DNA from 2 places in the Ktedonobacter sp. SOSP1-52 genome. Region 2 is predicted to be linked to the other one. Evidence: a T-box and tRNA genes for the amino acid it is inferred to sense, from the RefSeq annotation. Region 2 holds a T-box; the other holds one or more tRNA genes.

Region 1 (15,433 bases), on a different contig from region 2:
CTCGCGGGTGACGGGCCCGCGCATTAGCAATGTAGTATATGGAGGCAAACGCACATGCAGAAGTATTACCAAAAGGCTTGGCAATACTGTAAACAGCACCAGACAACAAGTATCCTTGCAGGACATGTTGTTATCCTGACCGTACTTACGATAGCGCTGCTTACGACGGGCTTCATCGGCTCTATGTCTAGCGCGTTCGCTGCTTCCTACTGTGGAAGCAATGACCAGACATACATTGTCAAATCAGGTGACACTCTCACTCAGATTGCGAATCAGTATGGTACTAACTTTAGCAAACTTGCTGACTACAACAAATTGACAAATCCAAATGTAATTTATGTTAACCAGCATATTTGTGTTCCCAAAAACGGGTCCACAACCACGACCTCGGATAATGGCTCAACCACAACGGTTCAGACCAGCACCACAGGTTACACAGCTCCTTTGAGTAAGGGAACTGGCAACTATTTTGCCTATCCTCAGTGCACATGGTGGGCGACTGAGCGCTATCATCAGCTTCATGGTATTTATGTGCCCTGGACCACCAACGCGAATGCCTACCAGTGGGTTGACCGCGCTCATCAGTTCGGCTGGCGCGTCTCCTATACCCCTGTAAAGGGTGCGGTTGTTGTCATGCAGCCTTATGTGCAGGGTGCGGGTAGCCTGGGCCACGTGGCCATCGTTGAGAGCATCAACGCCAATGGTACCATCACCGCCAGCAACATGAACTGGGGTGCCAACCCTTATTCGGTGGCCTACACCACCCTCACTCCTGGCGCGGGCATCGCCTTCGTCTACTAAATTAAATAGTTCTTGTAGAGACAGAGAAGCGGTAAGCTTTCAGCTTACCGCTTCTCTGTCTCTACAAGAACTTGACCGGATAGTCTGATGAGCATGTGAGAAAGCTCGCCTTCTTTTCGCACAATGCCTGCCTAAAGGGGGAGAACGGGTCAAGGCGCTCTGCCCTTTGCGGGAAGTGAGAGATCTCCCAAGCCGCTATTCGGTGAAAGAGGGAACGGGGTCAAGGGACAGCGCCCCTTGCGGGGTTTGGGGTGTCCTCAATGCCTTTTTTACCCCCTTTGCCGCCGCAGGCGGCAGAAAAAACTGCACATCGAATTCGTTAGATCAAGTATAGGATAATAGATAGAGGGGAGGGATATAGGTGTGATGATACGCTAATACTAATGGCGTTGAATCCACTAAGGTGGTATGATATGCTACGCAAAGACGGATAGTAGCGTTTATTTTGGTAGTATAGTCGCCATTTCCACACGAAAGACTAAACAGCTAGCGGTTTAGAGAGGAACCGAGGGGAAAGTAATGACTTCAGCCTCGACCTGGGGAAACTCCGAATTTCATAGTGAAACGACCTTTTCTGCATCCCTCATACGAAAACTGTTGCAGCAGATGATGGTGCAGTTTAATGCGCATGGAGCTTGCATGGCCCTGTATGACGAGAGCGAGAACCAGATGTGCATTACATGTCATATACGCGTGCGCAACGTCGCATCCCTGGCTTCGGGCCAGCTACTGGAGCCTGGTGTGGCCAATATGCGCGTTCCCAGACGGCGTGTGACGCTCCAGCTTCAGCGTGATGAATCCGAGGAGCTGCATCGGGGTGAGGAGTTTGATCTTCCCGAGGTAGAAGATGTTACGCCTCAACAGAGCGAGCTTTTTGCCGTAGGCGAGTGTTATACACGAGGGCAGGATGCCATTGGACGGGTGTGGCAGCGCAATGAAGCCTTCCTCATGACCCATGATGAGTACCTCTCGATCTTTCATCGCAGCTATGGTCATACTCCCCAGGTAGATGTAACGCCCAGCGCCTACCTTGTCGTGCCCGTACAGGAAGTGAACACTATTGAGCTTCCTGAGAGCCAGAATCCACAGCCGCAGACGCTGGGTATCATCGTGCTCTACCAGCTAGAACACACTGGCGGCGCAGTCTTTCAGGTACGCCAGCGCCATGAAGCGTTGCAATACGCTGAACGTGTAGCGTTGTATCTCCAGAATGACCGTTTGCAGCGCGCGCAGAGGCGGACTGGTGAGTACTTGCAGCGCTTGCAGGATATCAGTACCGCTTTCCCCACGAATGTTAAGCTTTATGATCTTATTGAAGATATTTATCGCTTTGCCTCGCGGATGGTAGATGTCTCGTCGCTCCAGTTGACTCTCTATGATCGCGATACCGTCTGCCTCTATGATGTCTTTGCCATTGAGAATGGACAGCGGTGCGAAGAACTGCTGACAAATCCTACGGTCTCGACCAAAGAGGCGCGCCCCATATGGTGGGATGTCGCCCAGGTACAGAAGGAGAGCCTGCAATTCTCGCCCGCGCAAGAGCCAGCCTTGGTTGAGCGTTATGGCGAGCTCTTGCGGGGAGCCTGGGGCGATCAGAGCCAGGCCGAATCTTTCGTCTTTCTCCCGATGAAGATGTTTAATCGCGTTACGGGTTCTTTAAGTCTGGCGAGTCCCCGGACGGGCGCCTACCCTTCGCAGGAAGTTCAGGTTCTGGAGACCATGATCCAGATCGTGACCGTGAGCATCGAGAATGCCAAGCTCTATGAGCGGGATCGTCACCTCTTGCGAGATGCCAAGCAGCGCGAGGCACAGCTGGCCGCCATTAATAGTACCTTGCAGACCATTACCTCGGTGCTGGATATCAACGAACTCTTGAATGGCTTTGTGGAGAAGGTCGCGAGCCTGGTCGATGTCGAGTTATGCGTCTTCTTCCAGCTCTCACCCACGCATGAAGAGCTGGTCGCCGAGGCTATGTATGGCCGCCCGAGTGTCAGTCTGCTTGACGATGGAAGTGGGCGGCCCGCCATTGAGCCGCCGCACAATAAGGAAGAGCATGAGGCCCTGACACGTATGATCCGCCTCCCCTTCCGGGAGACCTTTCTGGAGCCGCAGATACGCGATGAGGCTTTCTTCTATCTCAACTCAGAGCGTATTGAAGAACTGGCCCAGCATAGTAACGAAGGGGGCATCTTTTTCCTGCACGCCATCCCGGCGCAACAGCTCCTGATGATCCCCATGTTCTACCAGGAGGACTTTATCGGCTTACTCTCAGTCTCGTTGCCCAAAGAGGGACGAACCTTTAAGCCGAAAGATGTTGGAATGTTGCTAGCGATCTGTGCTCAGGCCGCGAGTGCCATTCGCAATGCCCAGTTGTTCTCTGAGCGCGAAGAGGCCTATGCCGAGCTACAGCGCATGGATAAGCTGAAGGACGAATTTCTGGTCACCGCCTCGCATGAGTTACGTACCCCGATGAGCGCTATCATTGGGTATTCCAGCCTGCTCAAGCGTCAGAGTTCACGCATTGGCCCTTCGGATATTCTGCGCTTCGCGACTAAGATCAGTACCGCCGCGCAGCAATTGCATGATCTGGTTGAGAATATGACCGAGGCGGCGAAGATGGGCGCTGTCGATAAGAAGCTCGAGCTGAAACCCGAGGTGGTACAGGTGCGCTCCGTGGCTGAGATGGCGGCGAGCACGCTGCTCTTGAGCATTGAACAACGCATTAAGCTCCCTATTGATGAGCGTCTGTGGGTCAGGGCCGATGCGGTCCATCTGCGCCAGGTAGTCCAAAATCTCCTAGATAATGCGTCAAAGTACTCGCCAGCGAAGAGTGAGATTGTCGTAACAGCGGAAGAAGATATTCTCTCACATGTCGCGGAGAAGCTTCCCGAGGGTTCAATTGACCATATGACCATTGTCGAGCAGGGGAACGCTTCCGTCATCGTCATCCAGGTGCGTGACCAGGGAGAAGGCATCTTGCCAGAAGATCAGCAGCGCATTTTTGATAAATTTGTGCGTGCGCCGCGCTCGTTGACAACCCCGGTGCGCGGTTCGGGCTTAGGCTTGTATATCTCCCGGCGCTATGTTGAGGCCATGGGGGGCAAGCTCTGGTTGGAGAGTAGTGGGCTCAATGAAGGTTCTGTTTTCGCTTTTTATCTACTACAGGTAGAGCCGCCAGCCGAAGCAGGAGAATAACATGCAGGTGCAGAAGAAGCCGCAGGAGATCCTGATTGTAGACGACGACCCTATTATTCGCGATATGATGGTGGATATTCTCAGTTTTGAAGGCTATCCTATTGTGATTGCGCGCAATGGGCGTGAGGCCCTGGAGAAGATGCTTCAGGGACATGCTTATCTCGTATTTCTTGATATGCTCATGCCCATTATGGATGGACGTGAGGTATGCCTGGAACTGGCGCGCCAGCCAGATATACGCATGCGTCACGCCATCGTCTTAATGTCCGCCCTGGACAATCTCTTAGATACCATTCCCTTGCAAGTGGACGCGACGATGCCCAAACCCTTCTCCGTTGATGATGTTTTGCGCATCGTTGAGCCATTTATGCGCACATAGTAGAGACATAAAGTTTTAAGGTGTTATTTGTATGAAGTTGCTAAAAAATAGGAAAATCGGCACTCACGAATTATTGTTTGTGGGATTGCTGGTGCTGGCATTTGTGATACGCCTGGGTTTAATCAGTCAGGGATGGCCGGCGACAAATAGCGATGAAGGTACGATTGGTTTGATGGGCTTGCACATCGCGTTTAACGGTGAGCATCCCACTTTTTATTATGGTCAGTATTATATGGGACCACACCAGGCCTATGTTGCCGCCTTACTCTTTCGCCTCTTTGGTTCCTCGCTTTTTATGCTGCGTTTCGGTCTGCTGCTGATTTTTACCCTCTTTCTGCTTAGTACCTACTTACTGACACGCCTCATCTATAGCAAGGGCTGGGCGCTGTTCTGCCTGTTTCTCCTGGGAACTGGCTCGTCATTTGTAATGGCACGGGAATTATCGGCTATCGGTGGCTATACAGAGACGCTGCTCTTTGGCTCACTCCTCTTCTTGCTGGCGAGCTGGCTCGTTATTTCTTATCGTCCATATCAACGCTTGCGTGAGTGTCGTTGGCGTATTGTCGTCTACCTGGCATGGGGATTAATCGCGGGCACAGGCCTCTGGGATGATATGCTTGGTGCTCCCTTCGTCTTGATGACGGGCTTGCTCCTCATGGTCTTCTGCTGGCGCGAGCTGCTGCAATTGATTACGCCCCTGGCTGCGCTCATTGGTTTGCTGGTAGGGGCATTCCCCATGCTCTACTACAACCTGCACGCTGCCCCTGGCGAGGACTCGCTCTCTGTGCTCAATGACTTGCGTAACAGCGGTGGAATGACGACGCATCTAAAAATCCTGGCGCTCAAACATGCTATCGATATCAGCGTCCCTATGATGACGGGTGAGCCTTTCTGCCAGGCCAATGAACTGGCCTTGCTGGGACCAACCACCTCGTATTCGCAAAGCTGTAACCTGATTCGTGAAACCTGGGGCTATAGCTATATGCTGCTCCTGGGGATTGCGATTCTTCTGGCGCTCTGGGGCCTGTGGGGAGCCTGGAGAGAATGGCGTGGTAATCGCCAGGTCGAGCTAGAAGCGGCTACGCTGGAATCTACACACTGGCTACGCCGCCAGGCCATTCACCTGGCATTGCTCATCAGCGCGGTTCTTACTTTTTACCTCTATGCCTTTAGTTATGCCCCCGTTGGTTGGCCAGGTATTCATGCCCGCTATCTGATCGGTTTTCTGGTGGCGACTCCCGCCATCTTCTGGCCTCTCTGGCAGGGTTTTATCTCTGTTCAGGCACGGTTACGTATGCTGGTGCAGGTCCGGCGCGTTGTCTGTGGCGCCCTGCTGGCACTGGTTGGCGCCCTACTAGTTGTGGGGTCCGTGAAGGCCTATACGGAGGTGCCAAGGATTAGCGCGAATAATGCTCGCGACATGGCCCTCATCGATACGCTGTTGAGTCATCATGTTACCCACTTCTATAGTGACTACTGGACATGCAACAAAATTATGCTTTTGAGCAATGAGCGTGTCATCTGCTCAGTGGTGAATGGGCAACTCCAGGATAGCCATAATCGTTATCATCACTATTATGACATAGTAAGTGCGGATCGCAAGGCAGCCTATGTCTTCCCCATTTATAGTGATTATGTAGTGAAAAGCGACAATCAATATACTCTCCCCATCGTCGATGAGTATGCGCCAAGGAGAGGTTTTACCTATCAAATTCTCGTCGCTAATGGATATGTGCTGGACCTGGCTCACTAAGCCCAGGCGAATGGGTGTCTTCGACTGTAACTGTGGATGACATAGTAGCAGGTGGTTCCTCTTGATGAGGAGCCGCCTGCTTTTTTGTGGCCTTTGTCAGGCGAGCGCCAAACTGAATAAAGGGGCGCTCAACGGCGACGAAGAGCAGGAAGACCAGGGGAATAATAAAGATGGCGAACCAGCCCCAGTAGACAGCGTAGCGCAACAAGGCTGGCCACTCGGGATGCCGAGCCACAAAGCTAGTGGGAAGGCGCACCAGATTCAAGTGCCACATATAGAGGCCATACGAAAGCAGGCCAAGCCAGCGGAGCGGCGTCCACTCAAAGGGACGTTTTAGCCAGCTTCGACCAAAGAGAATCGCCAGAATGAGCAGGCCATAGCCAATGCCATATCCCAGTTCAGCATAGGTCGCGTAATTCGCTGGTGTGAACACAGATTGCGTGAAGAATGGAAAGGCCTGGGGCGCTGATTGCGCAAATTTCCAGGCGAACATCGCTAACTGCCACAGGAGCGCGAACACGAAAAGCACAGGGCTCAAGCAGCTCAGCCAGCTTGCTAATATACTGGAAGAGTGGGCCCCCCCCTTTCCAGGCATGCTTTGAGTGTAGATATAGAGCGTACTTACCAGCATGCCCATGGCGAAATCCTCCATAAATTTGCCATGGAGTCCAGCCACAGGTGCGCCAAAACCAAAGAAGAGAAAAAGGTTAATCAACCAGCTCGTGAGGCGCGTGGTGGCGAGCTGTGGATTGGCAACCAGGTAGATGCCCAGCCAGCGTGAAAAGACGCCCCAGGCAGCCAGTACAAACAGACTACCTATGATCCATCCCAGGCGGATACGGGGATTGCTTGAGCGCTGTGAGCAGCGCTCTACCAGAAAGGCAATCCCTAGCGCGATGAAGGGCAAGGCCAGGTAGAATTGCCATTCCACCGCCAATGTCCAGAAGGGACCATTGATCTGCTTATAGGCATCGGCCGAGGAGTCAATAAAGAGAAACAGAAAAGATAGCAGGCCCTGCCAATGATGGATGCTAAGATAATCCGGGCGAAAGAGCAGGATCATCAAGAGCAGCGAGACATAGTAAGCGGGCAGGATACGGAAGATACGCCGCAGGTAGAAGCGCTTCCATGAGGGGCGGGGTTTGCGCCAGAGAATGGCACTTGCGAAGGGCATAAAGAGCAGAAAACCTGAGAGGACAAAGAAGAGATTGACCCCTGTATCTCCCGCGAAAGCCACAGCCGAAAAGAGGGGATTGAATTGCGAAGCTGTCCATAAAGGCACATCTCGCGTCGTAATCAATGAGAGATGGAAGGCCACGACAATCAAACAGGCAATGGCGCGTACCCCGTCCAGCGCGGCAATGGTATTCTGCTTATGGTCGGCCTGTTTCCCCTCTAGAAGATAACTGATATACGGAAAAATACGTTTCCAGAATGGTATCGTACGTGATTCTAACTCTTTCTGTGCCTGCATCGAAAATCCTCTACGATTGTTGTACTTCTGACCCTGGTCGCTCTATGTACAAACGGACAAAGAATAGCAAACGCAACTACCATAGGACCAAGTGTGAAAGGAAGTGTAATGACCAGCTAGCAAAGCCAGCCCGCCATTGCACTTCCTTTCACACTTACACCTCTTCTAGCTGGGCGGGGACGGCTGGCGCGCCGGGCCAGCTAATGGGCAGGCCCTCAAGGCGCATGATCTTGAGCGCGTTAGACGTGGGGCAGGGACCCGTACGCAGGCAGTAATCAAAGCTCATTTTGCCTTTGATGACGTGCTCGCGGAAATGATAGTTGTAGATTTGCGGAAGTTCGTCAGAGAGTGCGACCAGTTCCAGGTCATGCGTCGAGATTGCTCCCAGGCAGTGCTGGCCCGCCAGGGCATAGATATAGGCGTGGCTGCCGATCAGTCGCTCGCGGTTATTGGTGCCTTTGAAAATCTCGTCAATCAAGAAGAAGAGCGGGTAGCGTGGCTGGCCCTGCAAGCGCGAGAGAATCTGGCGTAGGCGTCGCACCTCGGCGTAGAAGTATGAGTAGCCATCTGTCACCGAATCCACGACGCGGATACAGCAGCAGAGCTCAAAGAGCGTGGTACGCAGCGAGGCCGCATTGACTGGTCCACCCGCGTAGGCCAGACAGAGATTGAGTCCTACAGTACGCAGGAAGGTGCTTTTCCCCGCCATATTAGAGCCTGTAATCAGCATCACATCGCCCTGACGTGCGAAGCTGACATCATTGGTCACCTTGCCCTCTGGCTCTAGTAGCGGGTGCCCAAGTGCCGTACCCTGGAGCAAGGGCGCGTCTCCCCGCTTCTCCTGGGCGACTACCTCTGGCAGGGTGTATTCAGGGTTGAGATAAGCGAAATTTGCCAATGAGCAGAGCGCCTCCAGCTCAAACCAGGCCGAGAGCCACTGAGGCAGGTTAGTAATGGCGACTTGTTTGGAGAGGGCCAGCTGGTCCGCGATATAAGCGTCCCACGGCAGGATGGCATTCAGGAAGAGCGCCCCCACCTGGTCCTGTGAGAACGAGGCCATGCGTGCCAGGCGACGTAGGCGTGTCAGGAGGTGTGTAGGACCCTGGGCTTTCTCCTGCGCGAAGGGCGCGCATAGCTCTTGCAGGCGCGAACCCTCCTGATAGGGATAGTGCTCCAGGTAGCCAAAGATATCCCCCAATTGCGCGAAGCTCTGGCTGATAAAAGAGGCGTCCGCGAAGAGAGCCAGGCGGTCGCGCATAGTAAAGAGCGACCAGGACACACTTACCAGCAGCGAGACCAGAGGGACCATCACGGGAAGTATTCCCAGCGCGTAGAGCAGGAGCGATGCGAGTAGGATCACCGTCAAGACGCAGGGGACGAGTAACTTATAGCGTGGCGGACGCGGCGCGTCATCCTGGGCCAGCCAGAGCAGGATGCGTTTGGCATCAAAGAGTTCGCTCATGTAGCGCGTTGTGTAGAGCGAGTGAAAGGCCAGCTTGTGGCGAAAGCGCGTCTGTGTGGTCAGTTCGCGCACCAGGGCCTGGCGCTGCTGAATGGTCTCCAGGTCTGGCTCGCGCTGCAAAAGCCACTTGCGCAGATGCAGCGAACCCTCATGAGAGAAAGCTGTATTAAGCAACTGGTGCAGCGAATACTCGCCCGAGATATCCAGGTCGTTCTCAAAGGGATGATCTGATTGCTCGCTCCTGGCTGGCACAGCGGGAATATGCTCCCAGTCCAGCGTAGCGCGGGCCACCTGCGTCTCATAGAACTGTACCAGGTTTTTTAGTTTGAGCGCGCTATCGCTGTAGGCCACCTGTTGCTTGCGAGAATAGTAGAAGTACGCTATGGCGCCCAGGATGGCTAGCACACCCAGCGGGCGAAAGATCGCGAGCAGCACGAAGCTAATCACAAAGCCAAGCAACAGCGCCATGACCTGCTGCCAGGCGAAGTAGTTTGATTTTAGTTCACGTCTGGCGCGACGAGCTTCGAGGCGCTCAATCTGATGTTGAAGAAGGGCGAGGCGTTCTGTTCTGGTCGTTTTCACGCTAAAGTCCTTGCTCAGAAAAATACTGGATTTGTATGTAAAAGATTGGTCTTTGGTTGCTGCCCAACGCAGCGTCGGGTCTTATCGCACGTCTGCTTTATAAAGTTGGCAAACAATAACTCTACCTGACATAGCATAGCAGAAACACGTGCCCACTTTCAATTTTTTCTATATGCGCATTTTAACTTGAAAAAAAGCGCTTTTATTTATAAATAGTGGACATATAATCATTTTAAAGTTATCATCTATTGTTATTCCTTCGTATTGTCTTTGTAGAAATTACGACCTGCAATTACAGCCTCGTCAAGTTAAAGAACCCCTGTACACATTGTTTTTCAAGCTCCTGATAGGCAGTGTGGTTGATGTGTTGGGAGGAGAAAAAACTATGACCTCTGAAAACCCCTTCGAGCGCTCCTTTATGTCATTTACGTCGGTCAATCAGTTTCATGTGCCGAAGGAGCAGCGGGGCCGCTGGGCCATCTCCAACCTGCTCTCATGATTTTATTCCCTTATTGTTCTGCCCACGCATTGACTACCCAGGTTTCAGTTTTGCTATAGGTCAGGAGTGATGTTTCCCAACCTTCCAGTACCAGGGCCAGGGGGCGTATGGCTAGCACAGGATCAGGATGATGGCGTTTGCTTTCCCATTTCACGTGAGCCGCGACCATACTGGCAACAAACGCCAGTATTTTTTCTTGCCCTGGTCGAACCCGACGAATAACCAGAAGCTCGCCCACAAAGTTGCTATTAGGCGCTAGTGGTGTTGAGTTATTGATGTATGCACGGGTAAACATCCAGTCTTCCGGGGCATCCCAGTTTACTTTGTGCCCTTCACGAAATTCAGAGAGGATGGGCTCATCATAACCATATTCGCGCACAAAGGCGTTGGCCATATCCCATTCACCCTGCCACGTGTGCGCGTCGACTTCTGTGATACCACTCTGAGTCATGCCCAATATAACAGCAATGGTGCTTGTTGGCATCTTAATAGGGCAGGTAAAGAGCCATTGGTTAGGCAGAGGGTTATGTGTATCGCGCCTCTTCTTCATAGGTATTCTCTTGTATCAAGCTATGAAAGCTTACTCTTCTTCTGGAAGTGGAGGACGAGTAAATTTGAAAGCTTCTTCTTTGCAAGCGCCAATCTTCCAGAAATTATCTCGCGCCTCCGTCAAACTTAGCCAATTGGGTCCACCAAAAATCATGTCTGCTCCATGATCATCTTGTCCATCATCTTCCCAAAAGCAGACAGGGCAAATATCATAGCCTCCCCTGCTATCCAGTGTTTTATAGTAGCAACATGGGCATCTATATTGCACTCCCTCTCTTCTGGGAGCGAAAATCAGACTATATCCTTTCCCCCGTGTCGCGAACAAAGCATAGCTCTTGTATTTCTTTGTTTCTTTGCTTGATGCGTTCTTGTTCTCTGCGTAATTCTGTCAATGTCTGCTCCCGGGGCGCAGGATAAGTGACTGTGCCCCTAATTTTTTTGTAAACTTACTTTTGTGGTATAAGATCCTTTGGTTCGGAGGCATACCAGGCTGTATAGCCGCAGTTGATACAAGTAAGAGCGGACAGAGGCGTGTTTATGGCTTGATCTGCGGACCATTTGCCGTTTTTAGAATTTTGTACCATTGGAAACACACGAAAAGGATATGAGTGAAAACCATACTCGATGGCCGTTGGAATACGTTGGCCCCCACACTCAGGACAGGGGCGTATCATGAATTGCTGCATACGTGGCTTGACTCCTTTATCTTAATAACTCTCTCTAGCTAAACGTATCAAGTAGAGAAAAGTGAAGCCCGTTTGTGTTGTTAGCCTTCCTATCTATCTGGTTGGTGGAGCAACGACGAAATAAAGGGGCGGATCGGCATAAATAGGCGCATAAACCGGCATGGGTAGTGGTTGGGGATGCTGGTTGCTGTCAGTTTTGCTGTCACGAGCATATGAGAACAAAGAAGAGGCCCGCGTGCAAGCTCTTGCACGCGGGCCTCTTCTTTAAGAGTGCCAAGGGCCGGGATCGAACCGGCGACACCAGCATTTTCAGTGCTGTGCTCTACCGACTGAGCTACCTTGGCGCAGGACATAATATAGCATGTCTCTTGCGAACCGTCAAGCCCCTTTGGCGACTTTTTTTGGCGGCGCGCAAAAATTGGTTCGCTTGCGGTGGAGCGCGCCTCCCTTTGCGGATGATGACACGTATATCTGCCCTTTTGGGTTGCCTGGGGATGCTTTTACCTCTTTCGTTTGTTATAGTAAGTAGAGAAAAGCTATAGATTTGCCGATAGTGAAACATAACATCATTTTATGGTTGGGGGGCGATGTGGGGCGGCACGGTTCTAGGCCCTTACCCCTTGCTTGTGTTTTATGACCTGCTATGCTACACTGTCAAATGGAATAATATAACTTATTTTGCCTTTACCTCCTGTGGCGGATGCAGGAGTGAAGATATATACAACACAAAAGAGATACGTTTGTCACATCGTGATACACATATAGTTCATTAGGAGGTCCTTTATACATTGACGAAGGATAAAATTCGAGTGGTGCCCCTGGGTGGCTTGGGCGAGATTGGTAAGAACATGATGGTCATCGAGTATGGTGATGACATCCTGATCGTAGATGTGGGGGTGATGTTTCCAGATGACGAGATGTTTGGCGTGGATCTGGTGATCCCTGATACGAGCTATCTGGCTGATAAGAAGCACCGTATACGTGGAATACTCATTACGCACGGACATGAAGACCATGTTGGTAGCCTCCCCTACGTCTTGCCAATGCTTGACTTTCCCCCCATTTACGCGACCCGCCTGACGCAGGGGTTGATTCAGGTGAAGCTGAAAGAGCATAGGCTGCTTGAGAAGACGATCATTAACGTGATCTCCCCTGAGGATAAGCTGGAACTGGGAAGTTGTGGGATTGAGTTCTTCCGCGTCAACCATAGCATTCCCGATGCGATTGGCATTGTCATTCGCACGCCCATCGGTACTGTTGTGCATACGGGCGACTATAAGTTCGACTATACCCCCGTTGATGGCAAGCCCGCCGATCTTGGTAAATTGGGAGAACTGGGCAATCAGGGTGTGCTGCTCATGATGGGCGATAGCACGCGCGTTGAGTCTCCCGGTTATACGCCCTCCGAGCGCGTCATCAATGACTCGCTGGACAAGATTTTCGCCAATGCGCCTGGGCGCGTGATCGTGGCAACCTTTGCCTCGCTGATCTCGCGTGTGCAGCAGGTGGTGGATACGGCGGAGCGCTATGAGCGCTTTGTGGCCCTGGTTGGGCGCAGCATGGTCAACAATGTGCAGATGGCCATTGAGCTTGGCTACCTGCGTGTGCCGAAGGGTATGTTGATTCGCGCCGAGGACATCAATAAGTTCAATCCCGGGCAGGTGGTGATCATCTGTACAGGAAGCCAGGGTGAGCCAACATCGGCTCTGACACGTATCGCGAACGAGGATCATCGCTTGGTGCGCATTCAGGAAGCGGACACGGTCATTCTCTCCGCGACTCCGGTGCCGGGCAATGAGAAGATGGTGCATCGCACAATTAATAGCCTCTTCCGCCAGGGGGCCGAGGTCTTCTACCAGGGCCTCTCCAATGTGCATGTCTCCGGACACGCCGCGCAGGAAGAGTTGAAGCTGATGCTGAGTCTGCTGCGTCCGAAGTTCTTCCTCCCCGTTCACGGCGAGTATCGCCAGTTGATCCTGCACGCGAAGCTGGCCTATTCGCTGGGTACTCCTGAGGAGCACATCGTGGTTGCTGAGGATGGCGATATCATTGAGCTGACGCAGGAGCGCATCGAGATGGTTGGACATACCACCTCAGGGAATGTCTATGTTGATGGCTTGAGCGTGGGTGACGTGGGTCAGATTGTCTTGCGTGACCGCAAGGTGCTGTCGCAGGATGGTATCCTGATGGCGGTGCTCACCGTCGATAAGGAGACTGGTCAGCCTATCGCGGGCCCCGACATCGTGACGCGTGGCTTTGTCTACATGCGCGATGCCGAGGAGTTACTGACGAGCGCTCGCGAGCGTGTGATTGACTCTCTCAGTGGCCTGAACGGCCATAGCTCCGACTGGTCCTTTGTGAAGGACAAGATCAAGAGCACGTTGAGCGAATATCTCTATGAGAAGACGCGCCGCCGTCCCATGATCTTGCCGGTCGTCATGGAAGTTTAAAAAACGCACATAAAAATGGGTCTAGGCATTCGCCCAGACCCATTTTTATGTGCGTTTTTGTGCACAGGCTTTGTACGGTTTGGCGCTGTTTTGCGTGTTATAGTAGTAAGTAGGAAAATAGCGCGGCGCGCAGTGAAAGGCAATGGGGCATGAAGCCGTACGAAGACGATGATGATATGGAGTTGGAGGTCGTCGACCTGGGCGATTTCGAGAATGATCCGGAAGATGTCTGGAAGAGTTCACTGCCATCGCGGGAGAAGACCGCCTCGCCGGAGTCGCGCGAGCCTCTTCCACTGTGGCGGAGGCGGCGCGTGCAAGTGCCTTTTGTAACGGCGGTCTTCTGTGTGGGGCTGGTGGCGTTGCTCCTGACCAGCGGAAGCTGGTCCTGGTTCGCTAGCAAATTCGTGCCTCAGCCACCCATCACTTCCGCAAATACCCTGGATATGGGTGAGTCATGCATCAATGATGCCGAACTGGCCCCCAATAAAGAGGTGATCGCGGTCATGGAGCGTGATTATTGTTATCTGCCCTCGCTCTCTCGTATCGAGGGGCGCACTGGTAATGCCAGACTCAAACTCTTTGACGCACACTCGAAGCGTCTCCTGGGCCAGTTTGCCCTCGCTAACGCGATTCTCGATATCGTTCATAAGCAGCAATTGAGGACGGAGGATGTGAGCGATATCTACTACCTTACTGTGAGCTGGTCACCTGATAGCAAGAAGGTGATTTGCGCCTTCCAACTGGCTCTGACACCCAGGAACTCGATGTTTGTAGGGACGCTCAGGACGCTGGCGGGCCTGTATGTGCTCGATCTGCCGAAACAAACGCATATCTACCTCGCCACTGACGAGTCCAGTGCCGCATCTCCTTCGAGCTTTATGGAACTGGGCCTGGTCTGGGATGTGCTGAAGGGCATCCAGGTTCCGCAAGCTGAGCGCGTGCTGGAGACCAGCGCCAATACTGGCTTACAATGGGATAGGCAAGGGCACCTGGTACATCCGCCAGCAGGTACGCTCTCTGGTATAGATGTGGGAAGTGTGCATAGTGGAGAGCCCTTTACTTTCTGGCAGCCTGGAAAGGTCCAGGTCTTGGATACGACGCCGGAGAGGCAGTATGTCTGGAATGCCTCCTGCGTGAGCTGGTCGAGTGATGGGCGCTACATGGCTATCCTCTACTGGCAAGCGCGTATAAGCCTACCCGGGCAAGCGCCCTTAGCGCCGGATGTGTTGAAGGGAGCCTCACTGGATCAATTGCCGGTCCTGCCGGTGCATGATAAAGCTCTCGAGATGCTTCTGCGTTCCCAATCTAAAGGTCTGGAGACGAAGACGTTTGCCTGGCGGTCCGATGGCCAGGTGCTGGCAGTGTATGATCATCAAGGAGAGCGTCTCTCGCTCTATAATGCCAATACGGGCGCGCTCTGGCGTGTGTATGGTGTCTCCGTGAGTGATCATAACGATGAGGCGGCGGACCTGATCGCCTCCAGCGTGCTGCAATGGACCCCCGATGGCAAGACACTCTTCCTGGCCCTGCGCACCGGTTCCATGCAGCTCTGGCAGGGAAGTGTCCTTCCCGCCTGATGAGGTTGTGGTGCTGCATGCAGCAC
Region 2 (15,433 bases):
GCTCACCAGTGACTCGCCCGTCAGTATCGCCCCCTACGTGGTGCACAGCCCCGATATCGTCAATATCTGGGAACATATCGATGAAGTCATCCACACCAATAGTCAGGCCATGCGTATGCCCTACGAGGAAGACGCCAGTTCGCCCGAGATGAAGGCCATGCTAGCGCGCCACTACGCAGGACTGGCCTCGCTTGCCACGGCCCTTGGCAGCGAGATCATCCGCCATATACGACTTCCCCAGGACTCGACACGACTCCTGGATGTGGGAGGCTCCCACGCCGCCTATAGCGCGCTCTTCTGCCGAAAATATCCTGACCTTCAGGCTACCATCCTCGATATCAAGCCAGGACTGGAGGCGGGTGAGCGTACCGCCAAGCACATGCACCTGGAGGAGCGCATGCACTTTGTCTGTGGGGATATCGTCAAGGATGACTTCTCAACGCTCTTTGCCGAGCCCTTTGATGTCGCGCTCTACTTCCATATCGCGCACCTGCTCCAACCCGACCTCAACCAGGCTATTTTGCGCAAGGTAGTTCAGACCCTGCGTCCTGGAGGGATGCTCGTCTTCGTCGACCAGGTCACCGACCAGACCCATGGCTCCCGCCTGGCCTCGCTCATGGTGCAATTCATGGCTCTGACCATGACCACCTGCGGCGGCACCTGCTACCCCTTCGCGACCGTCAAAGCCTGGCTAGAGGAGGCTGGCATGCACCAGGTACGCAGCTACCGCCTGCTCACCCCGGGCGCCTCCCTGATTACAGCAGTGAAGCAGTAAACCTTGAGAAGAAAGACAAAATAGCGCGTTGCTACACTGTTGTTACATTTACAAGGTATTTCAGATTTAAGAGACAAAGAGATGTATTAAATAACAAAAGACGAGGAGCCAGCTTGTTAGCTGGCTCCTCGTCTTTACCTTAGTATTAACGATCTTTGAGGTATTCAAGTTCTTTGGCAAACTGCTTCATAGAAATCTCAATGGCTTTTTTGACTGGCATTGCAGGTTTCGGTTTTCGGCTGTTCTTTTTGCTTTTTACGTCCTTCTCCGTCATGATACCCGCCTCCTTAGTCATGATGTGGTTGAATATGTGCCCTCAACCATTTAACTAGAGCTTTTTAGAGGCTAACATAACAAAAGAAGAGGAGCCCTTTATCAAAAGGACTCCTCTTCTTTACCTTAGTCGGGGTGAGAGGATTTGAACCTCCGACCACTTCAACCCCATTGAAGTGCGCTACCGGGCTGCGCTACACCCCGTTTTCTTGGAACGTCATAATTATAGCAGAAGGATTTGTAGTTCGTCAACCCCTTTTGGCGTTTTTTTCCTGGTAGCGTCAAAGTTGATTCCTGGATGGCCTTTTCGCGCCTGCGGCGCTCAAAAGGGGTAATGTAGCTGATGACAGGCTGCCGGCAACGCCGGCAGCCTGTCATCAGCTACATTACCTGAGACGGGTTTGTAGGCCCTCTAGAATCTCTTACTTAGATTAGGGCGACGACGCTGGCCTGCCTGCGGAGGAGCCAGGCTGCGAGGGCGAAGAGGACGGCAATACTCCCCAGGAGTATGCCAGCATCCAGAAGGATGGAGGCGTTCCAGCCTTGATTGTTCAGGGCTTTAAAGATGCCGTCGCTCAGGTAGTATGTGGGGACAAATTTCATGACCTGGGTCGCGGGCGTATCCTGTAACAGGCTGCCCATAACCCCTCCCGCGAAGAAGCCGGGAACAAAAAAGAACATTGAGCCGACACCGTTAAAGACACCCACGGCATTATTGGTCTGGAAGATGCAGCCCGCGAGGAGCCCGAAAGCGAGCGCCAGGCATGAGCCCAGGAGAATAAAAACCAGCAGGAGGGGAACATTGCCAGTCAGCGTTTGCAGCGTCAAGGCAACGACGATGGAGAGCAGGAGCTGGTACCCCAGGCCCACCAGGAGCTTCGCCATAATGACATCCGTAAAGGTGGCTGGTGAGACCATGAGCATACGCAGTGTCTTCTTCTCCTTTTCTTCCACCAGCAGGGAAGAAACAACAGAGATGCCTGTGATAAACGACATGAGCAAGCCAAGCGCGCCGAACATGGATTGTAATATATCCTCCACGGCGATCTCTGATTTAGGTGGATTGATCATGGCCATTTTCAGGTCGAGTGGATGGGGATCTTTAAGCGTAGTCACATAGGCGGTAATGATGCTGGCGAGCGCGCCTCGCTCCTGGCTTCCCGCTCCCTGGTCGTTATTCATGTAGAGAGTCACTTCCGGCTTCTGACCTTGCGCAATCTGCTGCTCAAAGTTGTTGGGAATGATGAGGCCGGCGGCATACGGTGAGTCTTTGTGACTTCCATCTGGACCAAAGGCCGCTGTCACCTCCTGCGAGGAGTTGACATGTGTGACTTTGGCTTTATCGAAGTAGCTACTGACGGCTCGCTCCACCTGCGAGTTACCGGGGTTATAAACCAGGATCTCTGTATTATGCTGGCCAAACACCACTAGAAACAGGGCATAGAGCAACGCGATAAAGAGCGGCGTGAGCAAGGCAAAAAGTGTTGTTTTATTGAGGATTATGTCAAGCGCGTCTTTGCGCGCGATAGCCAGTGTTGAACGCAGATTCATATTTATCACCACTTGCTTGAGTCTTAGGCCGGGCGTACGCCAGCGATCTGGATAAAAACATCTTCCAGCGAGGCTTCATTGGAGTGGATGGCGCGCACGAGTCCCTCGCGCATCCATGTCTCCAGTTGTGCCTGATCGGCTGGATTAGTAAGCGATAGCTCCTGCTCTTGAAGCGATTGTTCATCCTGGCCTGTTTGAGACAGGGTGACCGTTAGCGTGGGTTCACCGTGCGCCAGTTTCAGGTTACGAGGTGTATCATTGGCCACGATATGCCCGTTATTGATAAAAGCCACGCGGTGACAGAGCTGGTCGGCCTCCTCCATCAGGTGTGTCGTCAGGAGGATTGTCATCCCCTCCTGGCAGAGTTCGCGCACCGCCTGGCGTACCTCGCGTGCCGCGATGGGGTCCAGTCCACGACTTGGCTCGTCCAGAAAGAGGACGCGTGGACGATGCAGCAAGGCCCGCGCGATCATCACCCGCTGCTTCATACCGTTAGAAAAGGTACGTACGGGGTCTTTGGCCCGGTCGCGTAGCCTGACCAGGTCCAGGACCTCGTCGACACGCGTTTTGGGAAGGCCATACAGCCAGCAGGAGACCTCCAGATTCAGGCGTGCCGAAAGGCGTTCGTAGAGATTCTGCTCCTCAAAGACGACACCTATAACCTGCTTCAGTTCGCGACGCTGGCGCACAACATCATAGCCTGCCACACGTGCCTCGCCACCGCTCGGCTCAATCTGACCCGTCAATATACGTATGGTCGTGGTTTTGCCTGCGCCATTAGGCCCTAATAGACCAAAGATCTCGCCCCGGCGCGCACTTAAGCTCACACCATCCACGGCGAGCTTCTTGCCAAATATACGGCTCAGCTCACACGCCTCTATCATGATATCCCTTGTATCCATAATCTTCTATCTCTCACTCTTCAAGGCTTGCATGTTCTCGTGTTCGCCTCGCGAACTTGATCTGTCCAAACTGTAACATGGCAAAAATACTCGTGCTATAAATTCTGGTCCAGTGGAGTATATTTGCCGCTAACAGGAGCAATTCTGCCCCTGAATGAGCGACAAAAACGCTGAGTGGAGCAGAGAAACGGTTGGGTGAAGCAAACGGCTGTGCTACAATAGCTGCGGCGCTATTCCGCTCCAACCGTTAGAGACCTCATAGCAAGCACCTGGCGAGGGAAGAGACGATGCTCATACGTGTACACCGTCTGCACAAGATGTTAGATAACCATCATGCGCTCGATATCGAAGATCTTCAAATTGAAGGGGGAGATATCTATGCTGTTGCGGGTCCCGTTGGCAGTGGTAAAACGCTGCTCTTACGCACACTGGCTGGCGTGCTTCCCCCCAGCGGGGGCCGCGTGGAACTGGAGGGAGTAGATATCTACCGCAATTCCCAGATACGCCAGCATATCGCCGTCTTCTTTGAGGAGGATCTGCTCTATGAGCGTCTCTCGGTCTACGATAATTTGAACCTGTACCGCAACCTGCACCATCTCCCCAAAGAGAGCATTGAGCACGTGCTGGCCCAAGTTGAACTGAGCGACCAGGCGCGCAAAAGCGTCGCCAAACTCACGCCCTCAGCCCGGCGCCGCGTGGCATTCGCGCGTTTGCTTATGGGAAATCCGGGCTTTCTGCTCCTCGACCATCCAACGCTGCGTACCGACCTGGAGGCCCAAAATCTTTTCGCGCGCCTGCTGAAGCAGAAAGCCCAGGAGGGTGCAGCCATCCTGCTGACGTGCGAGGATCTCTCCTGGGCGGGCAAGTTCTGCACGCATATTGTGGAGTTAGGAGGCGGACGCGTTATTGACTGTCGCCGCAATGAGGCGCCCGCGCCCACTGCATCCTCAGAGGTTGCCGAGGAAGGCTCAGCTGTTCCAGAGCGTCTTGTCCCCTACAAGGTCCCGGCACGCAAGGAGGACCGTGTTATCCTCTTTGATCCCGGCGAGATTCTCTACGCCACCAGCCGCGATGGCAAGATTTATCTGCGCACGGCTAGCGAGGAGGCCACAACCAATCTGACGCTGCAAGAGTTGGAGCAACGCCTCCTGGGGCGCGGCTTCTTCAAGGCTCATCGCGCCTATCTTGTCAACCTGCAACATATCAAAGCCGTCATCCAATTTACGCGCAATAGCTATACCCTCCTATTGAATGACGCACAAGAGACGATGATTCCTCTTAGTAAACAGAGTGAGAAGGAGTTGCAGGCACTGCTGGGCTATTAGGTCATTAGACGATGCAAAAGTCTAGACTTTCCAGCCTAAATCTGGTACACTATTACATGAGTTGAAAAGTGTAAAAAAGGCGATGATGGGGAGAGTACGTGTAGCGAGTATGCACAGGGAGAAGGGGTCACCGACTGGAAGCCCTTTCGCAGAAGACCTGCACCGAAGTTCACCCCAGAGCTGGCTGTTGAAACTCTGCCTTCATAACCTGGCAGGCGTAAGTAGATAGCCCCGGCGGTCCCCGTTACAGGACAAACCGAGTGGATTTATGGTAGCGCACAATTACCCTCCAGGTGTTGTACCTGGCGACCATAATTCAAAACGGGTGGTACCGCGGAGCTTGCTATTCTAGCGCGAACGTGCAGAATTTTGCCGACAACTTCGTCCCTGTTGACGAATGTCGGTTTTTTGTTTTTTTGGAGGAACTTTACCGCTATGATTGGACAACTTGAGGACTTACTCACACAACTGGAACAGTTACGTGAGCAGGCCATCGCAGAACTGGCGAGCATTACCACCTCTGCCCAGCTTGATGAGTGGGATACTCGCTACCTGGGTCGCAACCGCGGCGAACTTAAAAATCTCTCTGCCGTGATGCCCAAGCTCTCGAAAGAGGAGCGCCCCGTGGTTGGGCAGAAGATCAATGCCGTCAAGTCGACCCTTGAGCAGGAATTAAAGGCCAAGCGCGAAGAGCTCAAACAGCGCGAGATGCTGCAAACGCTGGAGCAGGAGCGCATTGATGTGACACTCCCCGGGCGCACACTGCCCGCTGGACATATGCATCCCCTCTCGCGTACCATCCAGGACGTGAGCGCTATCTTCATGAAGATGGGCTTCCAGATCGTACAGGGTCCGGAGATCGAGACCGATTATTATAATTTCCAGGCACTTAACGTCCCTGAGGATCACCCGGCCCGCGATATGCAGGATACCTTCTGGGTCTCGCCCGGCGAGATTCTGCTGCGTACCCAGACCTCGCCGATGCAGATTCGCACAATGAAGCAGCAACAGCCACCCGTGCGCGTCCTCGTACCCGGTAAGGTCTACCGCAACGAGAATATTGATGTCTCGCACGAGGCCATGTTCCATCAGATCGAGGGTCTGCTGATCGATGAGCACTGCACCATGGCCGATCTGAAGGGTGTCCTTGAGCGCTTCGCGCATGAGATGTTCGGCCCTGAGCGGCATCTGCGCTTCCGTGGCAGCTACTTCCCCTTCACCGAGCCCAGCGCCGAGGTCGACATTAGCTGCGCCTCCTGCAATGGCACGGGCTGCCGCGTCTGTAAATATACCGGCTGGCTGGAGATCCTTGGTTCCGGCATGGTGCATCCAAAGGTGCTGCGTGAGGTTGGCTATGATCCCGCGAAATATCGCGGCTTTGCCTTCGGCATGGGCGTGGAGCGTATCGCTATGCTCCAGTACAACGTCAATGATATTCGCCTCTTCTCCGGCAATGACCTGCGCTTCTTGCGCCAGTTCTAGCACCTCTGATCCGAAAACCCTGAGCGCGTTTGTCCCCGAATAGGGGAAGCGCCAGTCACGCAAGTGACGTTGGGTTTCGGAATAAGATCCAGCAGCATTCGAAACCAGACAAGGAGTTCCATCTACATGCGAGTACCTTTAAGTTGGCTCAAGGACTACGTTGACATCACCATGTCTCCCGAGGAACTGGCGCATACACTGACCATGGCCGGACTCGAGGTCGAGACAATTGATTATATTGGCAAGGAGTGGGGCGATAAGATTATTACCGCCCAGATTATCCACCTGGAGAAAGTGGAGACCTCCGACCACCTGAACTATACGCGCGTAAACACCGGCACGCAGGAGCTGAACGTCATCTGTGGCGCACCCAACATCAAACTGGGCGATAAAGTTCCCCTGGCGCTGGCGGGCGCACAGGTTGGCGACCTGGAGATCCGCGAGACGAAGAAAATGGGCTATGTCTCTCAAGGCATGCTCTGTTCTCCGCGCGAATTGGGAATGGGCAACGATCACAGCGGCATCTATATCCTCGACGAGGACACTCCACTGGGCCTGAAGCTCTCCGACTTGCTGGGCGAGGTCGTGCTAGAGTTCTCCATCAAGGCCCATCGCGGCGACCTCTCGTCGATTATCGGTATCGCCCGCGAGGTCGCGGCCCTGACCAATCAGCCGTTGCGGATGCCTCAGCCACATTTCGCGGAGCAGGGCACACCCGCTTCGGACCTGGTACGCATCACGGTGGAAGACGAAAAGCTCTGCCCTCGCTATAGCGCACGTATCATCAGCAACGTCAAGCTGGGTCCTTCTCCCAGCTGGATGGGACGCCGCCTGCTCGCCGCTGGCATGCGCCCGATCAGTAACGTGGTTGATATTACAAACTATGTCATGCTAGAGCTGGGGCAGCCGCTTCATGCCTTCGACTATGACCTGGTTCCAGAGCATCACATCATCGTACGCCGCGCCCAGGAAAGCGAGAAGCTTAAGACCCTCGATGATGTTGAGCGCAAGCTAACACCAGAGATGCTGCTCATCACCGATCCCCAGGGTCCCACAGCCATCGCTGGCGTTATGGGCGGAGCGAAGAGTGAGGTCAATGACGCGACGCAAACGATACTGCTAGAATCGGCCAATTTCCTGGGGTCCAGCGTGCGCCGTACCTCAACTAAACTTGGCCTGCGCACCGATGCCTCTAGCCGCTTTGAGAAGGGCATCGATCCAAGCCTGACCACGCTGGGCGCGAATCGGGCCTGCCAACTGCTCGTGGAGCTGGCGAGCGCGACCATCAATCCCGGCATCGCGGATCAGTATCCAGCCCCGGTCGAGCCGCGCACCTTGCGCTTCTCACTCGCCGATATCGAGTGGCTGACCTCGATGAAGGTCACGCATTCGGAGGTTGAGACGACCTTAAGCGCGCTGGGCTTCGGCGTGCAATTCGATGAACAGGGCGATGGCATGCGCGTGAGCGTTCCCACACACCGCAATGATATTGAGGAGAGCGCTGACCTGGTTGAAGAGGTTATTCGCCTCATTGGCTATAACAAGATTCCCAGCACCATTCCAATTGGCCCCCTGCCCGAGCGCCTGGAGGATACCTGGTTCGCGCGCGAGCAGGAGTTGCGCACGCTCCTGGTCAATGCCAATCTCAATGAGACGATCACCTATTCGCTCACCAGCCGCGCACGCATGGTCAAACTGCTCTCCAACGCCGACGAGGAGTCAGTACGCTACCTGCTCCAGGCACCACGCGCGACGAATGGCGCAAGTGAGCAGGCACCCGTAAAGAGCAATGGCACGCAGGCTGTGGCGACCTTCGATCCACACTCAATTCCCGCGGTCGTGCTGGCCAACTCGCTCAGCAGCGATATGGAGTGCATGCGCCTGACGCTGATGAGCAGCCTGCTGGAGACAGTTCAGGAGAATAGCAAACGTAATAAAGCAGGCCTGCGCTTCTTCGAGATCGGGCGGCGCTACCTGCCTGGTGCCTCAGCCTCGCAGCAACCAGACGAGCGCCGTGCGGTGGGTATCGCGCTCAGTGGACCCGCGGAGATTACCTGGATTCCAGAGCTGGCGCGCCCGGCAGACTTCTATGATCTCAAGGGGACCATTGAAACGCTGCTCGCGGGCTTGAAGATTGGGCGCTATCGCTTCACGCCAACGCAGCATCCAACCTTCCATCCTGGACGCTGTGCTCTACTTGAGCTGCCACGCCAGACAGCGGATGGAACAGAGGTCTTCAGCCCGGTGGGGGTCCTTGGCGAGGTGCACCCGCTGGTGCAGCAGCACTATGATCTACCACAGCGTGCCTACCTGTGCGAGATCGACCTGGAGCAACTCTACAACGCGGTTCCAGTGCGTATTACCTACGCGCCCATCTCGCGCCACCAGGAACTGACGCGCGACCTGGCCCTCATCGTTGATGAGCAGGTACCTGCGCAGCATATGCAAGACGCCATTCAGCGCCTCGGTGGTGAACTCTTGCGCGCCGTGACGCTCTTCGACCTGTATACGGGTGACCCCATCCCAGCAGGCAAGAAGAACCTCACCTATACCCTGGTCTATCAATCTCAGGAGAGAACGCTCAAAGATACCGAGGCAAATGAGGCCCAGGAGCGCATCATTCGCGGTCTCCACGAGGAGTTTGGAGCAGACCTGCGCCAGTAAATCAAAATTCCGGGTTACGAGTGTGATGTGCTCTGGCTGCCTTCGGCAGCCAGAGCACATCACACTCGTAACCCGGAATAATAACGCATAGAAGCAGTTTTTATTTTTACTCACGCCTTTTAATTATATATCTGTGCCCAAATGCTCCTATACGCGTTAAGTGGATGTGAAAAATCTGCATCTGGAACGTTTATTTCAGTGCAGCGTACTATAGCTTGCGTACTTTGTGCCATATTTTCAAAGCCTTTTCTTAAGGAGCGAAGCACTACTGGGGGCCAGCTCTCGCCTCACTCCTCTCTTTTTTGCTGTTTTTTGCTGTGTTGATATGTGGCAGTGGAGTATTTATAGGTAAAGAGTACATAATGAGTAAATGCAGACATTGCGGCAGGGCTTGCCCAGATCATGCCGTCTACTGTGAAGAATGCCTCTCCGCCTGGTCATCTCCAGAAGAACCTGGCGCGCATCCTGCCTCGACCCAGGCAGAGAGCGCCTTTATAACCATGCCCGATATCACGGGAGAAATAACTCTTCCCGAGATAGATCCATTTGCTCCTGATCCAGAGTATGCGACTCATTTCAGCGCAGAGGAGACGGTTCCGCCAGTTTCTCCAGCGACCGATACCTCCAGTCATATGGTCGATAACTTAAGCGATGCCGCACGCCTATTACAAGCCACTGAACATAAAGAGCCACGTTTACGCCGCTCCTCGCGCCTCTCTCCGTTCAAAGAGATCACCGTAGACGTTGAGCGCGAGAGCACACCCCATCCAAGCGTGGGCCAGGCTGCACAAAACGAGGCAACCCAGCCTGCGGGCGTCGGGACGCTCACCAATACAGCAAGCCCGGAGAAGGCTGCCGCGCGGCGGGATATACTGGAGAACAGCCTGCCACTACCTGACTTCTGGCCCTGGCTGCCCGAGCATGAAAACGAGGAGAATGAGGACGATAAATGGGCGGACGCAGGAGATCCACTGCTGGCGCGTCAACTTGATCCAGCGGCGGCACAGCGGATTGAGCAGGAAGATGTGCGTAGAGCTATCGCTGAGGGTCATATTCCTTCGTTTCCAATACCCAAACTGGTCACACCGCTTCTTCAGAATAAACAGCGCTTGCGTCTCTTCCTCATTTGTGCGGCAGCTCTGATCTTGCTCTCACTCGCGTTTGATAGCCTGCTGGTCTCTTTCTCATTTCTGGGTTCTCGCAATAATAACCAGGGATCTGGTGGCATTCCAACCCTGACGCTTTCGACTCCGACCGCCTCGTATGGACAGAGTATCACGCTCTCCATACATCACTTCCGGCCTCATGCCATGCTCTACCTGACGCATGACATTGGAGAGCCCATCCGTATTAATATCGACCGCACGCTCGTCGCCGTTGGTGATGATGGCAGTGTGGATATCAAAGTCAATATTGATACAAGCTGGGAACCGGGCTTTCACCTGGTACAGGCCGAGGATATCAATACACGTTATATTGCCAGCACGACGCTCCATGTTACCGAAGGTCCAACACGCCCCTCTCATTTCCTGCTAGATACAAAGCAGTTGGATATGGGAGGAGCCTACCAGGGAGCTAACACACTTCAACCACTTACCCTGCATAACTCGGGGAGTGGCAATATTAGTTGGACCGTCAGTAGCGATCAATCCTGGCTCCAGGTCACGCCTACGCAAGGTGCATTTAGTAGCCAGCAGACCTTGCTGGTTGGCATCCAGCGCGCCGACCTCAAACCCGGGTCCTATACTGGCACTCTGACCTTTGCCTCAAATGTGGGGGAACCTCAGACGGCCAGGGTGACTATGGAGGTGCACGCACTTCCTCCCTACCCTGGCGCCGTCTTGCAGGTAACACCCGTGGTGCTTAACTATAATACCGTTGATGGCAATAGTGGCTCCTCACCCCAGGCGCTAATGATCACCAATCCTGGAGCCCAATCACTCTACTGGACCATTTCAGGCAATCAGCCAGTCGACAATGGACAGAATGCCTACTTACATGAGCTTGATCCGCATTTCAACTGGTTAAAAACACGCCAGGACACAGGTATTGTTGCGCCACATGACACCAGCACCGTGCCACTGGATATTGATAGCCGCAAACTGCTTGCCGGAACCTATCTCAATACACTCTCGTTCAGCGCCAGCGATGGACATACGGCCATCAATAGTCCGCAAAGCGTGGCTGTTGCCCTGACCGTTAAGCCACAATGTACGGTGACTGCCAGCACACCCGCTATGAGCTTTGTGACCGTCGCAGGACTCAACCATCCAAGCGACCAGACACTGTTCTTGAAGTCTGGCACCAATTGTCCAGGCACGATTGGTTGGCACGCCAGCAGCCCGAACAATTGGATCAGCATTACGCCCAATAGTGGCACCGTCAATAATATGACAGGGGCAACCGTAGCCATCGGCGTCAATCCCCATAACTTGAATGCGGGACATTATACGGGCCTCGTCTCGGTTGTGGCGGGGAATAGTAGCCTTTCGATGTCGGTTGATCTGAGTGTACAGGCACCTCCAACACCAATAGCGCCAATATTGAGTGCCTCACCACTCAGTCTCAATTTTTCAACCACCCAGGGCAAAGGCATACCCGCGGGACAGGCTGTGACCCTGACAAATACGGGCCATAGTCCATTGAGTTGGCGCACAAATATTAATAATCTGGCCTACTCCTGGCTTGGTACCTCACCTACGGGCAGTACCATCGCGCCCGGCCAGACAGGGCAGGTCATTATCAATATTGATCCCAGCAATCTCTCGCCCGGAACCTATGTGGGACAGGTGGTAATTAATGGCAGCGATAACGCCAATCATGCTACGCCCGGTAGCCCACAAACAATCACGGTAACGCTGACCGTTGCTCCACCCTGTACGCTGGCACAGCCATCTCAGAGCGCACTCGCGTTTAATGCCATCCAGGGAGGAAGCTCCCCAACTGCCCAAGCGATTACCCTTTCCGCCAGCGGGAATTGTAGCTGGCCCCTGACCTGGAATGCCTCCATCAGCGGAAACACTTCCTGGTTGGCACTCTCTGCAAATAAGGGCACCTTCACCGCTAGTAACGCGACTGCTATGCTCAGTGTATCGCCCTCTATCGCGGGACTGGATCCTGGCGTGTATAGAGCACAGGTCAATATCGATGCCACGGAGAGCACAAATACCAGTGCCCAGGGCAGCCCGCAGTCCTTTACCGTCACACTGACGGTGCAACCTCCCTGTAGCCTACAGGTGGCATCTGATAGTCTCTCCTTCACGGGTTCACAAAATCAGGCCATCGCCAGCCAGAACGTTAGCCTGCAAACAACTGGTACCTGCGTTCGCCCCGTCAACTGGACGGCTAGCATTGACAGCGGGAGTAGTGGCTGGCTCTCGACAGGTGGCAATGGCAGCGACATTGGCAGTGGCAGCACCCTGGCTGTTACTACCAGCCCTGGCTCGCTACCACCGGGAACATACAAGGGAACTATCACGCTTTCCGCCAGCGGGAGCGGCGGCGCAAACGTTGTCGGCAGCCCTGTTCAGATCGCTGTAACACTGACAATCACGGGCTATAAGCTAAGTGGAAGTGCTGTTGCCTGCGCGGATAGTCAATGCGCAACACCTGAACCCCTGCCCAATGCCACGGTCACCTTGTCAACGAGCAGCGGGGTCATTGCGACCACAACCGCCGATAGCTCAGGGAATTTCAACTTTAGCAATATTCCCATTGGCAGCTATACCCTGGCGGTAAGCGGTGCCGACGCGCAAAACGTCCAGCACACCAGCAGCATGGCAGTCACTATCAATGGCGATACTTCGGGCGTGGCCGTCCAGGCACCACCAGCGATCACGCCCTAGCGATTTTTATGTGATGAAAGGGGCGGGCAATTTGCCCGCCCCTTTCATCCACATAGCCTCACTTACGACACATTGTGATACAATACAACATAAAACACCACACAAAGCCCCATCTACTTTTCAAAATCACAAAAGAGTATCTCAATCCTTGAGAATTCCCCGAGCTATACGTTTATTGAATAGCAACAACATTTTATAGAAACTCATCTATCTTTTTAAAACATGATTGGAGGCGGGAGAAGTAGGAATTGCGCTCACTTCTCCTGAAATATATACAGGGATGGATACCATACGCTGCCCACAATGCAAAAAAACTACAGCGCGCCGATGCCCAGGTTTGTAGCCGTTGCGGCTATGCTTTTGATCGCCCCTCGCGTCGTTCGGGGGCCAGGCAACCACATACCCAGAAGCCATCACTACCACCAGCCTCTCCGCATCGCGCTGGGCACCACGCCGGACTACATCCAGAAGACCATCCCTACCACTCCAGCATGATGGAGGCGTTACAGCAAACTGTACGCTCGCGCACAGTTGACGTAGACGAGAGTACATCTGAATTTGAAGTAGAGAATACGCAAAGCGATCAACAAAGTAGTCCTGGGCTAAACATACCCGTTCCCACGCGACGTGCCAGCCGTTTTGCCTCCAAGCCACAAGTCGCCGTACCAATACCCCCTCAGGTAGAAAGCAATCCCCAGCCACAAGCATCCCTACATGAGGAGGCGCCAACAAGCTATGTAGCCGAGAAGCAGGGCGCGATAGATCCCATCTCAGAGCCACCTTTTCCTCTCTCAAATGTGCGCTCCCCCCGTCCTCGCACCACCAACCTTATCCTGATCTGCACCTGCCTCTTCTTCTTGATCATGAGTAGCGTGTTAGCCTTCTTCCTTATTGACAACAAGCCATCAATTGCCCAGGCTTCAGTGATCGCTACCCCCAATCAGCTACGCATCAACGATACCTTTCTCCTTAAAGGGAGCGGCTTTGGCCCACACGATAATTTGCTTCTCACCTATGATGTCGCTCAGCCTATCCCTGGCGACAACGGGAAGCCTCTGCTTGCCAGTACGAATAAGCAGGGGGCCTTCTCACTAGAGATCCGTGTGACACAAGCGTGGAGCATTGGCAACCACGCCATTCATGTCACTGATGAACATATGCGGCTCAGTGTCTCAACAACTGTCATGGTACAGGAAACGCCCAGCGGGCCTCCCCAACTGCAACTGGCGACCCAGCGCATCGACTTTGACGCCGCTCCCAGCGGGACCATCGCGACCCGCGACCTGACTTTGATCAATAATGGTGGCAATTCGCTCACCTGGCAGGTCAGTAGTGATCAGCCCTGGCTCTCGGTCACTCCCGCGAGCGGCTCCTTCGCGGGACGCGCCACCATCCAGGTCAAGGCCAACCGGGGCACGCTTCTGCCCCATACCTACACTGGGCACCTGCTCTTCCGCACAACGAACGCCAGCGAAAGCGCTCCACTTACGTTAACTGTGACGCTAGGCGTAGCCAAAGAGCCAGCCAGCGCAACACTCGTCGTCTCAACAGCATCGCTAGCCTTCTCGACAGGCACAGACTATAGCCCAGCGGCCCAATCCGTGGTCATTCAGAATACAGGCGACCAGGCCATCAACTGGACGGGAACGACCCTGACCGGCGATGGTTCGCCCTGGCTAAGCATGTCGCCTGCCGAGGGCAAGCTGCCAGGACATAGCAGCGCGATCATTACCATTGCCATTCAGTCTACACAACTGGCGGTAGGCAACTATCAAGGCACTCTCAACTTTAGCAGTGCCAACAGTACTTCCCAGGTTGGCGTCTCACTCAGTGTCATTGCCACAGGCAACCTTGTGGTCTCACCACCTACCCTGGCCTTCTCGACGATTGTCAATCAGCAGCCAGCCGATAAAGCTATTACCCTGCAAAACACGGGAGCGCTCGCGTTAAGCTGGCAGGCCAGTGCCAGTACCGCTGACCAGGGCAACTGGCTCAGCGCAACCCCGACCAGTGGGAGCCTGGATGGCAGCCAGCAAACGACGCTAATCGTTCACGTTGATGATAGTCGCCTGGTACCCGGCTCCTATCAAGGTACCCTCACCATCAACTCAGGTGGCCAGGTAAAGCAGGTCGCGGTCTCGCTCACCGTCTCACCACCGCCCGCACCCATCATTAGCGTGGTGCCATCAACTCTTACCTTCGACACGACCAGGGGCAATAGCTTCGCCTCTCAACTAATTTCAGTGACCAATGTCGGCCAGGCGACACTCAACTGGCGCACCAGCCAGAGCAATGGCTCGGCCAGCCTCTCGCTCACACAGGGCACGCTCAATCCCGGCGAGAGCGATATTCTTATGGTCACCCCCACAGTCGCAACGACCAGTACGGGCACTTTTACAACCACCATAACCTTTAGCCACAGCGATCCAGCGCTCAAAGTCCAACCAGCGCAACTCACCATCACTATGGTAGTGACAAACTCTTAAGGGAAAGTATGTGGGGAGAGGGGTACTGGCCGGACGCCCGATACCCCTCTCCCCACATACTTTCCCTTATCAATTCTACTTTGGTTGACGCTCCCTAATGTCTGTGCTATATTCTGACAAGAATTTACAG

Evidence for each region. The T-box of region 2 lies ahead of pheS (phenylalanine--tRNA ligase subunit alpha). A T-box ahead of a tRNA ligase gene usually reads a tRNA of that ligase, here a tRNA-Phe.
Region 1: it has a tRNA-Phe gene. The T-box ahead of pheS (phenylalanine--tRNA ligase subunit alpha) is inferred to sense a tRNA for this amino acid. The anticodon was not compared.

Annotation. Positions count from the first base shown of each region.
Region 1 is NZ_BNJH01000004.1:522,953-538,385, reverse strand. It holds gene JMJ16_RS37475 (LysM peptidoglycan-binding domain-containing protein) at 55-801, shown strand; gene JMJ16_RS37470 (GAF domain-containing sensor histidine kinase) at 1,321-3,996, shown strand; gene JMJ16_RS37465 (response regulator transcription factor) at 3,998-4,375, shown strand; gene JMJ16_RS37460 (hypothetical protein) at 4,407-6,128, shown strand; gene JMJ16_RS37455 (acyltransferase) at 6,097-7,602, opposite strand; gene JMJ16_RS37450 (hypothetical protein) at 7,757-9,646, opposite strand; gene JMJ16_RS37445 (hypothetical protein) at 10,156-10,695, opposite strand; gene JMJ16_RS57515 (CPCC family cysteine-rich protein) at 10,726-10,962, opposite strand; tRNA gene JMJ16_RS37435 (tRNA-Phe) at 11,652-11,724, opposite strand; gene JMJ16_RS37430 (ribonuclease J) at 12,169-13,830, shown strand; gene JMJ16_RS37425 (hypothetical protein) at 13,980-15,407, shown strand.
Region 2 is NZ_BNJH01000002.1:2,367,077-2,382,509, forward strand. It holds gene JMJ16_RS25630 (class I SAM-dependent methyltransferase) at 1-775, shown strand, start outside; gene JMJ16_RS56120 (hypothetical protein) at 921-1,049, opposite strand; tRNA gene JMJ16_RS25635 (tRNA-Pro) at 1,179-1,252, opposite strand; gene JMJ16_RS25640 (ABC transporter permease) at 1,475-2,599, opposite strand; gene JMJ16_RS25645 (ABC transporter ATP-binding protein) at 2,623-3,501, opposite strand; gene JMJ16_RS25650 (ATP-binding cassette domain-containing protein) at 3,789-4,826, shown strand; T-box leader at 4,900-5,218, shown strand; gene pheS (phenylalanine--tRNA ligase subunit alpha) at 5,262-6,308, shown strand; gene pheT (phenylalanine--tRNA ligase subunit beta) at 6,435-8,972, shown strand; gene JMJ16_RS25665 (carboxypeptidase regulatory-like domain-containing protein) at 9,335-12,817, shown strand; gene JMJ16_RS25670 (choice-of-anchor D domain-containing protein) at 13,066-15,303, shown strand.